One region of the Serratia sp. OS31 genome, then DNA from elsewhere that is predicted to be linked to it. Evidence: predicted binding sites of a transcription regulator. Region 1 holds the regulator's gene; each other region holds the start of a gene.
What was found. Region 1 encodes Fur, which represses iron uptake genes when iron is present. Its sites were predicted from a motif close to ATAATAATGAGAACNACTATCAA; they were not measured.

Region 1 (3,128 bases):
CACCGTTTTCTCGGCGAAGCCTGAGTCGCGCCAGGCCCAACAAATGGGCCGTTTCTCTGCCAAAGTCACCGTCTGATGAAAAAACGCGCTAAAGATAACGGCTTAGCGCGTTTTCAGCTCAGTTAAGCATTGTCGTCGCTCTATCTGCTGGGGTAATATGGCGCGCTATAATTTTGCCGCCGTGCCAAGCGTGTTCGCTAACGTCAGGCTGGGGGTGAATTTGGGTTAGGGTTTATTGGCCCGAAGTGTGTTAACCGAACCGTCCGGAAGCGTGTAAGCGCTTTTTGATGCAAACTCCCTTGCAGTACCGCTACCTATGGCAAAAGAACAAACGGATCGCACGACGCTGGATCTGTTCGCAGATGAACGCCGTCCGGGGCGCCCGAAAACCAACCCGCTCTCCCGAGATGAACAGCTTAGAATCAATAAGCGTAATCAGCTTCGACGCGATAAAGTCCGTGGCTTACGGCGTGTGGAACTGAAGATCAACGCGGATGCGGTGGACGCCCTGAACAAACTGGCGGAACAGCGTAATATCAGCCGCAGCGAGCTTATTGAGCAAATGCTGCTGGCACAACTGGCGGACGAGCAGCCAGAACATTGATCATTGCAGCCGCACATGCGGCGCGGCGTTAAGGATGACGCCCGATCAACACCGCTTTATTCCACCCGGCATCGCATTAAAGTGATAAATACCCGGGGTAAATTTCTGGCATGATACGCACTTACCGGTAAGAGATAACCTCTTGCCATGGCATCATTTTAATCGGTGTTATCGTAGTCAACGCTAACATCGTGAATGCAATTTATTGAATTTAAAGGTTATACGCGATATGGCTAATGTAGGCATTTTCTTTGGCAGCGACACTGGCAATACCGAAAACATTGCCAAGATGATCCAGAAAATTCTTCAGCAGCAGTTTGGCAAAGAGGTGTCTGAAATTCATGACATCGCCAAAAGCAGCAAAGAAGATCTGGAAGCTTTCGATATCCTGCTGCTCGGTATCCCGACCTGGTACTACGGTGAAGCCCAGTGCGATTGGGATGACTTCTTCCCAACGCTGGAAGAAATTGACTTCAACGGCAAGCTGGTTGCGCTGTTCGGCTGTGGCGATCAGGAAGACTACGCAGAGTATTTCTGTGATGCGATGGGTACCATTCGCGACATCATCGAACCACGTGGCGCCGCTATCGTAGGCCACTGGCCGACCAAAGGTTACCACTTTGAAGCCTCCAAAGGCTTGGCCAACGACAGTCATTTCATCGGCCTGGCCATTGACGAAGATCGCCAACCTGAGCTGACCAACGAACGTGTCGAAGGCTGGGTAAAACAAATCGTCGAAGAGCTGAGCCTGGCCGAAATCGTCGGGTAACGCCAAAGGTTGAACAAAAGCCCTGCAAAGTGCATAGTGTGCCGGCAGGGCCATCATTGGCAGTACTGATTACTGCAATAGAAGCTACAGATTTGTAACTTCCCACACCGTCAAGGTAGACTGAGTTTTCGGTTTATCCCATTCATCAAGACGTTGCATGTATAACATGCAATTGTGCAATTATAGCTTTGTTAACAACCGGCGGTTTCCATTTAGAGCAACCGGTTCTATAATGAGACGCAATTAACTCTTTGTGCCGACCGATGCCACAGGCGAGAACGCCTCAACTTGATTAGCATAGTAACAGGACTGAATCCGCATGACTGACAACAACACCGCATTGAAGAAGGCCGGCCTAAAAGTCACGCTTCCGCGACTCAAAATCCTGGAAGTACTGCAAAATCCGGAATGCCATCACGTCAGTGCGGAAGATCTGTACAAAAAACTGATAGATATGGGCGAAGAAATTGGCCTGGCTACAGTTTACCGCGTACTGAACCAATTTGATGATGCCGGCATTGTGACCCGTCACAACTTCGAAGGCGGCAAGTCCGTGTTCGAGCTGACCCAGCAGCATCACCACGATCACCTGATTTGCCTGGACTGCGGCAAAGTGATCGAATTTAGCGATGAGTCTATCGAAGTGCGTCAGCGTGATATCGCCAAACAGCACGGCATCAAGCTCACCAACCACAGCCTGTACCTGTACGGCCATTGTGAAACCGGTGACTGCCGCGAAGACGACACCCTGCACGACAAAAAATAATGTCCTAACCGGCATTGAGAACCGCCTTAACGGCGGTTTTTTTGTGCCTGCGATAATAGGATAAAAAATCCCCGGACAGGCCGGGGAAAGTTCACAGCGTTAAATACAACAATTGCAGCGGCACTTCTCTACAGCACTTCTCTCGTTCCCCACCTGGACACCTTCAGCGTCAACTCACCCGCCGACACGCGGATAAGTAAACTCGTTACAGCTTATATTCAAGCAACAATAGGCTATCGAAAAATAACCTCCAGACCGGGTCTGAACACACCACGCAGCAGCACGCCGGTCGCGGCTACGGTTGTTAGATAACGGCCCGCCTGCGAACAGCGGGCCAGGTCTCAGATTTACACTTTCTCGGCGCGGCTGTAACGCTTGCCATCCGGGCTCACCGCGCGGATTTGCACTTCACCGCTAACCTCAGGCTTGGCCTTAGCATCATAACGTTGCCATTGCTTGCCACCGTCGGTGGAATACTCGATGCCCAGACCCGGCAGCGAAATATTGGCTTCCAGCTTGCCCCCCACCACTCGGGCGCCTGGCACCGGCAACCGGTAGCTCACGCCACCTTTGTCCAGTTTTGCCAGCTCACGCTGACCGAGCAGGTTGGCGAAGCGCAGCCAATCCCGGTCCAGTTTCCTGGTATCGATGAAGTGGGTTTCGCCGCCTTTATACTCCCGGCCCGCCCGGTAATCCTGCTCCCAATCTGCCCGGTGCCATGCGCGCTCGGCCACCGACAACGAACGAGGGAAGATCATGTACTCCATTTGTTCGTCGGTACGCTGGGTTTCGCTCCACATCTGCGCGGAAATACCGTAAGCCCCCGGCCAGGGTTTGTCGCTCTTGGCGGTAAAGTGATTACCGTCGCGATCAACCGAGGTTTCGGCGTTTTGCGGCAAGTTGTTTGGCGCAAAGCTGAACATTTTCTGCTCGTCGCTGAAACGCGTTCCCCAGTAGTAACCGCGCTCGTCCGGGTTCACCTCATACGG
Region 2 (3,128 bases), on a different contig from region 1:
GCTCGATTCCGTGGTCGAAGACTGCGTGAATGCCGTCGGCGTCGATCTGAACACCGCCTCGGTGCCGCTGTTGACCCGCGTAGCTGGCCTGACGCGCATGATGGCGCAGAACATCGTCACCTGGCGCGACGAAAATGGTCGCTTCAGCAACCGCGAACAACTGCTGAAAGTCAGCCGCTTGGGGCCGAAAGCCTTTGAACAGTGCGCCGGCTTCCTGCGTATCAACCACGGCGACAACCCGCTGGACGCCTCGACGGTTCACCCGGAAACCTACCCGGTGGTCGAACGCATTCTGGCGGCAACTCGTCAGGCTCTGCAGGATCTGATGGGCAACCCGGCGGCGGTGCGTAGCCTGAAGGCCAGCGACTTTACCGACGAGAAGTTCGGTGTGCCGACGGTGACCGACATCCTGAAGGAGCTGGAGAAACCGGGGCGCGATCCTCGTCCGGAATTCAAAACCGCAACCTTCGCCGAGGGCGTGGAAACCCTCAACGACCTGCAACCGGGAATGATCCTGGAAGGTTCGGTCACCAACGTCACCAACTTCGGTGCCTTTGTGGATATCGGCGTGCATCAGGATGGACTGGTGCATATCTCCTCGCTGGCGGACAAGTTTGTCGAAGATCCGCACACCGTGGTGAAAGCCGGCGATATCGTCAAAGTGAAGGTGATGGAAGTGGACCTGCAACGTAAACGCATAGCATTGAGCATGCGCCTGGACGAGCAACCGGGTGAAGGTTCCCCACGCCGCGGCGGCAATTCGGCGCCGGCCCGGGACAACGCTACCCGACCGCAGGCCAATAAGGCTAAACCGCGCGGTGGCAACACCTCGGCTGGCAACAGCGCCATGGGCGACGCACTGGCTGCCGCCTTCGGCAAAAAGTCGTAGTCAAAACGCAAGATGCACAGGGAGGGGTTAACCTCTCCCTTTTCCGCTAAATATCCTCACCTTTTTTTGACCCGCCTCAATAAAACTGCATTCTTCTTCCGCGCTACCGACAGCAATAATCACTCCGACTTTAAGCCCGGAAAAAACGTCGAATCGCCATTCATTAACATCGTTATTAACATTAAATTCTCATTTCAGCATTTCCCAGCGAAACACAAATGGTTAGCGCTCGTATTCAGCCTGTTAAATGTTGCCAAATAAATACCGATAGTGACGCCATCGAATAAAAGCAGTCGAATATGTCGTTAATTTTTTCAAAGTAGAAAAAATTACTACAATAACGTAACTGATTTAACTCACCATTCGCATTTGCACCCCGCCCGGCACGGTGATAAAAATAGCGCTGTCAGGCAATTGCATTCACTAAATGTGATCGCCACAACCTTTGGTTACCAATACCCCTATTTTTTGTATTGAATACGATAATTATTCTCACTATTATTATTTTGCGTGTTCACTGCATTACCTCATGGATTGAAAGCGTCGGCAGCCCGTGGTTTTTATCTCGGAACTGCCATTGGAACGTTCTTTTATCATCACCAGCCCAATAGCCTGGGCTTAGAGAAGGTTACATGCATCTTCTGCCTAAACGATCTTATAAGATCGCCGGCTTCGCCAATGAAATCGGCCCGGCTTATCGCCAAAAACTTTTATCCCTCGGCATGCTGCCAGGGTCGTCATTTGAAGTGGTACGCGTAGCGCCATTGGGTGATCCCATAGAAATCAAAACCCGCCGCGTCAGCCTGGTGCTGCGCCGGAAAGATCTGGCCCTGATCCTGCTCGACGGCCAATCCTGAGCCGTTGTGCCTTGGCCATGCGCATCGCCTGGCCCAATTTTCTTCGACTGATATCACGCTAAACTATGAAAAAACTCACGATTGGCTTAATAGGCAACCCCAACTCCGGCAAAACTACGCTGTTCAACCAGCTGACCGGGGCGCGCCAGCGGGTCGGTAACTGGGCTGGCGTGACGGTTGAGCGCAAAGAAGGCCTGTTCAACACCCCGCAATCGCAGGTGAAACTGGTCGATCTGCCCGGCACCTACTCCCTGACCACCATCTCGGAGCAAACCTCACTCGACGAGCAAATTGCCTGCCACTACATTCTCAGCGGCGACGCCGATCTGCTGATCAACGTGGTCGATGCCTCCAACCTGGAGCGCAATCTGTATCTGACGCTGCAACTGCTGGAGCTGGGCATCCCCTGCATTGTCGCGCTGAATATGTTGGACATCGCCAAAAGCCAAAAAATTAATATCGATATCGCGGCGCTGTCGGCACGTCTCGGCTGCCCGGTGGTGCCGATGGTGTCCACCAAAGCCGACGGCATTGGCGTGCTGAAGCAGATGATCGACAACCATCAGTTCAACGAATTAAAAGCGCTGGTGAACTACCCGCCGTTGCTGCTCAAGGAAATGACCACGCTGAGCGACGCCATGCCGCAGACCCTGCCAAGCGAGCAACGCCGCTGGCTGGCACTGCAGATGCTGGAAGGCGATATCTACAGCCACCAGCTTGCCGGCCCTGCGGCGGCCCTGCTGCCGGCCGCCAGACAGGCGCTGCAACGGCAGCAACAGGAAGACCCGGCGCTGGTGATTGCCGATGCACGTTATCAGTCAATCGCCACCCTGTGCGATGCCGTCAGCAATTCACAGCAGGCCATGCCGAACCGCCTGACCGAAGCTCTGGATAAAGTGATCCTCAATCGCTGGTTAGGGGTGCCCATCTTCCTGCTGGTGATGTATTTGATGTTCCTGCTGGCCATCAACCTCGGCGGCGCACTGCAACCGATCTTTGATATCGGGTCGGCGGCAATCTTTATTCAGGGTATTCAATGGCTGGGCTATACCCTGCACTTCCCTGAATGGCTGACCATTTTCCTGGCGCAGGGGGTCGGTGGCGGTATCAACACCGTGCTGCCGCTGGTACCGCAAATTGGCATGATGTACCTGTTCCTGTCGTTCCTCGAAGACTCCGGCTATATGGCGCGTGCGGCATTCGTGATGGATCGCCTGATGCAGGCGCTCGGGTTGCCCGGCAAGTCCTTCGTGCCGCTGATCGTCGGCTTCGGCTGTAACGTTCCTTCAATCATGGGCGCCCGCACGCTGGATGCGCAGCGCGAACGCCTGATTACCATCATGATGGCACCCTTCATGTCCTGCGGCGCCCGGTTGGCGATC
Region 3 (3,128 bases), on a different contig from region 1:
ATCTTCCCAGGGGCAAATGCTCAAACAGCTGGGCTTCACCCTGGCGGTTCCGTCAGACAAGCTGAACAACAGCCGCAGCATGGGAATGCGCAAGGACATCATTCAGCTCGCCGGGGAAAACCTGGCAGAAGGTCTGAACGGCCAGACGCTGATGCTGTTTGCCAACAACGACAGCGACGCACAGCGACTGATGGCCAATCCTTTCCTCGCGCACCTGCCGGCGGTACAACACAAGCGGGTTTATGCGCTGGGCAATGACACCTTCCGACTGGACTATTACAGCGCCAGCAACCTGCTGACGCTGTTGGAAAAACAGTTTATTTCTCAGTAGATCCCGCGGCGGGCTGGAGATCGCTTTCCTGCCCGCCAAGGCTCACCTGACGCAGCCCTTTCATCGCGAACGCCAGCACCACACCCAGTATCGCCACGCCAAAACCGAAGCTGGTAGAAGTCATGGCCGGCAGCATAAACGCCCCCATCGCCCCCAGCAGCAGGGCACCCAATGCGTCCCCCACCACGTTTTGCGCAGTCCACAGGCCATTAATGCGCCCCAGGAAAGCATCCGGCGTCAGGTTCTGAATCAGCCCGTACTGCAGCAGGGAGTTCAATGCGCTCAGGTAGCCAAACACCACCAGGAAGAACAGTGCCAGTCCGTACCAGGGCATCAGGCCGAACAGGCCGATAGCGACAAACGCGCCGATCGCCGTCATCAGCATCATCCAGCCCGGTCGCGCCACGTGCGCCACACGGCCACTGGTGAAGGCGCCAATTGCCGCACCCAGCGGCACGGCGGAATACATAAAGCCCAACTGCGCCGCACTGACCTGCCACATGCCGGACATCGCCGGGTACAGCACTCGCACCGCGCTGGCCATGGTCAGCAACGCGCCGATCAACGCCACCATGCCAATCACCCGGTTACGAAACAAGAAGCCAAAACCCCCGGCCAGTGCGCGCAACGGATGCTCGCGTGGCTGCGGTGGCGGCAACAGCTGCGGCAGCTGCAGTAAAGGGATCAACGTCAGCAAGGTGCCGAACGCCGCCAAAGCGTAGTTCCACGTTACGCCGGCGTTGGCAATCACCAACCCGCCGATCGCCGGGGAAAGAATGGAGCCAAAACGCACCGTCAGCATGCTGATGGCGCCGGCCTGAACGATATTTTCACGCCCGACCAGCGCAGGCGTCGCCGCCAGTAACGCCGTCACGCCCACCGCCCCGAAGAACCCGTCCCAAACCGCCAGCAGATAAATCAGCGTCAAGGAGGGCGCAGGCAAGGCGGCATTAAGGCACAGGCCGATAAAGCCAATGCCACAGGTGGAACGAGCGAAGAGGATCAGACGGCGGCGCTCATAGCGGTCGGCCAGTACGCCCCCCATCAGCAAGCCGGCAAACATGCCGCTGCCAGCCAGCGTCACGGACAACCCGACCAGCAGCGTCGACCCGGTCAGGGCCTGGATCTGTACCGGGATGGCAATGGCCATCAGCCCGAGCGCTAAAATGGAAATAAAACGCGCGCAGAACACAGCGCGAAAGGCGCTATTGGTCTTAAGCAGGCCAAAATCAAGCAAAATAGAGGGCTTACTCATTAGCTTTCTCACCACAACTAAAGAAAAGGGGCAGCGTCTGTGCTGCAATAGCGAAGGGACTCATGGTACCATAGATGAAAACAATCAATAATGATAATAAAACTCATTCATATTCAATAAAATAATGGATTGTTATGTTACGGATTACACGCAATTGCACACCGTCCATTCCGCTGCCCAGCGACCGTCTTGCGGGTGGCACTCCCCGCTCATTTCGTCGCAAGCTGCTTGGCTTGCTGATAGCGGTTTGCGCCCTGTTGGTCGTCATGCTGCTCAGCCTGTCACTCGGTGCCAAATCTATCCCCTTCGATACGGTTATCCAGGCGCTCAACGGCCAATGTAGCGGTGCCGACTGCACCATCATTACCAACGCCAGACTGCCGCGCACATTGGTTGGCGTGTTGGCGGGCATCGCCCTGGGCTTGTCCGGCGTCCTGATGCAAACCCTCACCCGCAATCCGCTGGCCGACCCCGGCATTCTCGGCGTTAACGCCGGCGCGGGTTTTGCCGTGGTGCTGGGCATCACTTTCTTTGGTGCCGCTCACGTCGGCGACTATCTGTGGTTCGCCTTTGCCGGCGCTATGTTTGCCGCCCTGCTGGTCGCGCTGATTGGCGCATTGGGCGGCAGCAGCCTGAACCCGGTCCGCCTGACGCTGGCCGGCGTCGCGCTGGCGGCGGTGCTGGAAGGCATGACCTCCGGTATTTCCCTGTTGAACCCGCTGGTCTTCGATCAGCTTCGTTTTTGGCAGGCCGGTTCGCTGGATATTCAAAATATGCAGGTGGTACGCACCGTCGCCCTGCCGATCCTGTTGGGCACTGCAATCACGCTGTGGATGAGCAAATCGCTGAACAGCCTGAGTATGGGCAACGAGCTAGCCACCGCGCTGGGCACCGGCATCGTCCGCACCCAGCTATTGGGACTGCTGGCAATCACCCTGCTGTGCGGTGGCGCCACCGCCGCCGTCGGCCCGATTGCCTTTGTCGGCCTGATGATGCCGCACATTGCCCGGCGGCTGGCCGGTTCCGAGCTGCACTGGATGCTGCCGTGGACGTTGGTATTGACCCCGATCCTGCTATTGAGCGCCGACCTGATCGGCCGCTTCCTGGTCGCCGGTGAACTGCGCGTTTCCATCGTCACCGCGCTTATTGGCGCACCGCTGCTGATCATGCTGGTTCGTCAACGCCATATGTTCAGGAGGCAGCGCTAATGTCGATGTCCGCAGCCCGCCAAATGGCCAACCACAAAATGCGCGCCCTGTCGCGACCGGCGCTAACCGCGCTACTGCTATTGCTTGCCGCCCTGGCGCTGGCGATTTATGCCCTGGGTTCCGGCGCTCTTTCGCTCAGCGCCCTGCAGGTGATCGACGCCTTGCGCGGTGAAGGCCCGGCCAACCTGGCGGTGATCGTCACCCAGTGGCGCTTGCCACGCGTGGTAATGGCACTGCTGTTGGGCGCAGCGCTCGGGATCAGCGGAGCCATCTTCCAATCGCTGCTGCGCAACCCGCTCGGCAGTCCCGACGTCATCGGTTTTAATACCGGCGC

Region 2: the regulator Fur is predicted to act here: its motif matches at 1,369-1,391, upstream of feoA (ferrous iron transporter A).
Region 3: the regulator Fur is predicted to act here: its motif matches at 1,677-1,699, upstream of fepD (Fe(3+)-siderophore ABC transporter permease).

What each region holds. Positions count from the first base shown of each region.
Region 1 is NZ_JACJFQ010000014.1:74,732-77,859, reverse strand. It holds gene ybfF (esterase) at 1-24, shown strand, start outside; gene ybfE (LexA regulated protein) at 317-604, shown strand; gene fldA (flavodoxin FldA) at 834-1,373, shown strand; gene fur (ferric iron uptake transcriptional regulator) at 1,693-2,139, shown strand; gene H5P17_RS13680 (family 20 glycosylhydrolase) at 2,487-3,128, opposite strand, start outside.
Region 2 is NZ_JACJFQ010000020.1:33,451-36,578, forward strand. It holds gene H5P17_RS16775 (Tex family protein) at 1-889, shown strand, start outside; gene feoA (ferrous iron transporter A) at 1,522-1,746, shown strand; gene feoB (Fe(2+) transporter permease subunit FeoB) at 1,812-3,128, shown strand, end outside.
Region 3 is NZ_JACJFQ010000023.1:64,314-67,441, reverse strand. It holds gene fepB (Fe2+-enterobactin ABC transporter substrate-binding protein) at 1-331, shown strand, start outside; gene entS (enterobactin transporter EntS) at 318-1,586, opposite strand; gene fepD (Fe(3+)-siderophore ABC transporter permease) at 1,721-2,794, shown strand; gene fepG (iron-enterobactin ABC transporter permease) at 2,794-3,128, shown strand, end outside.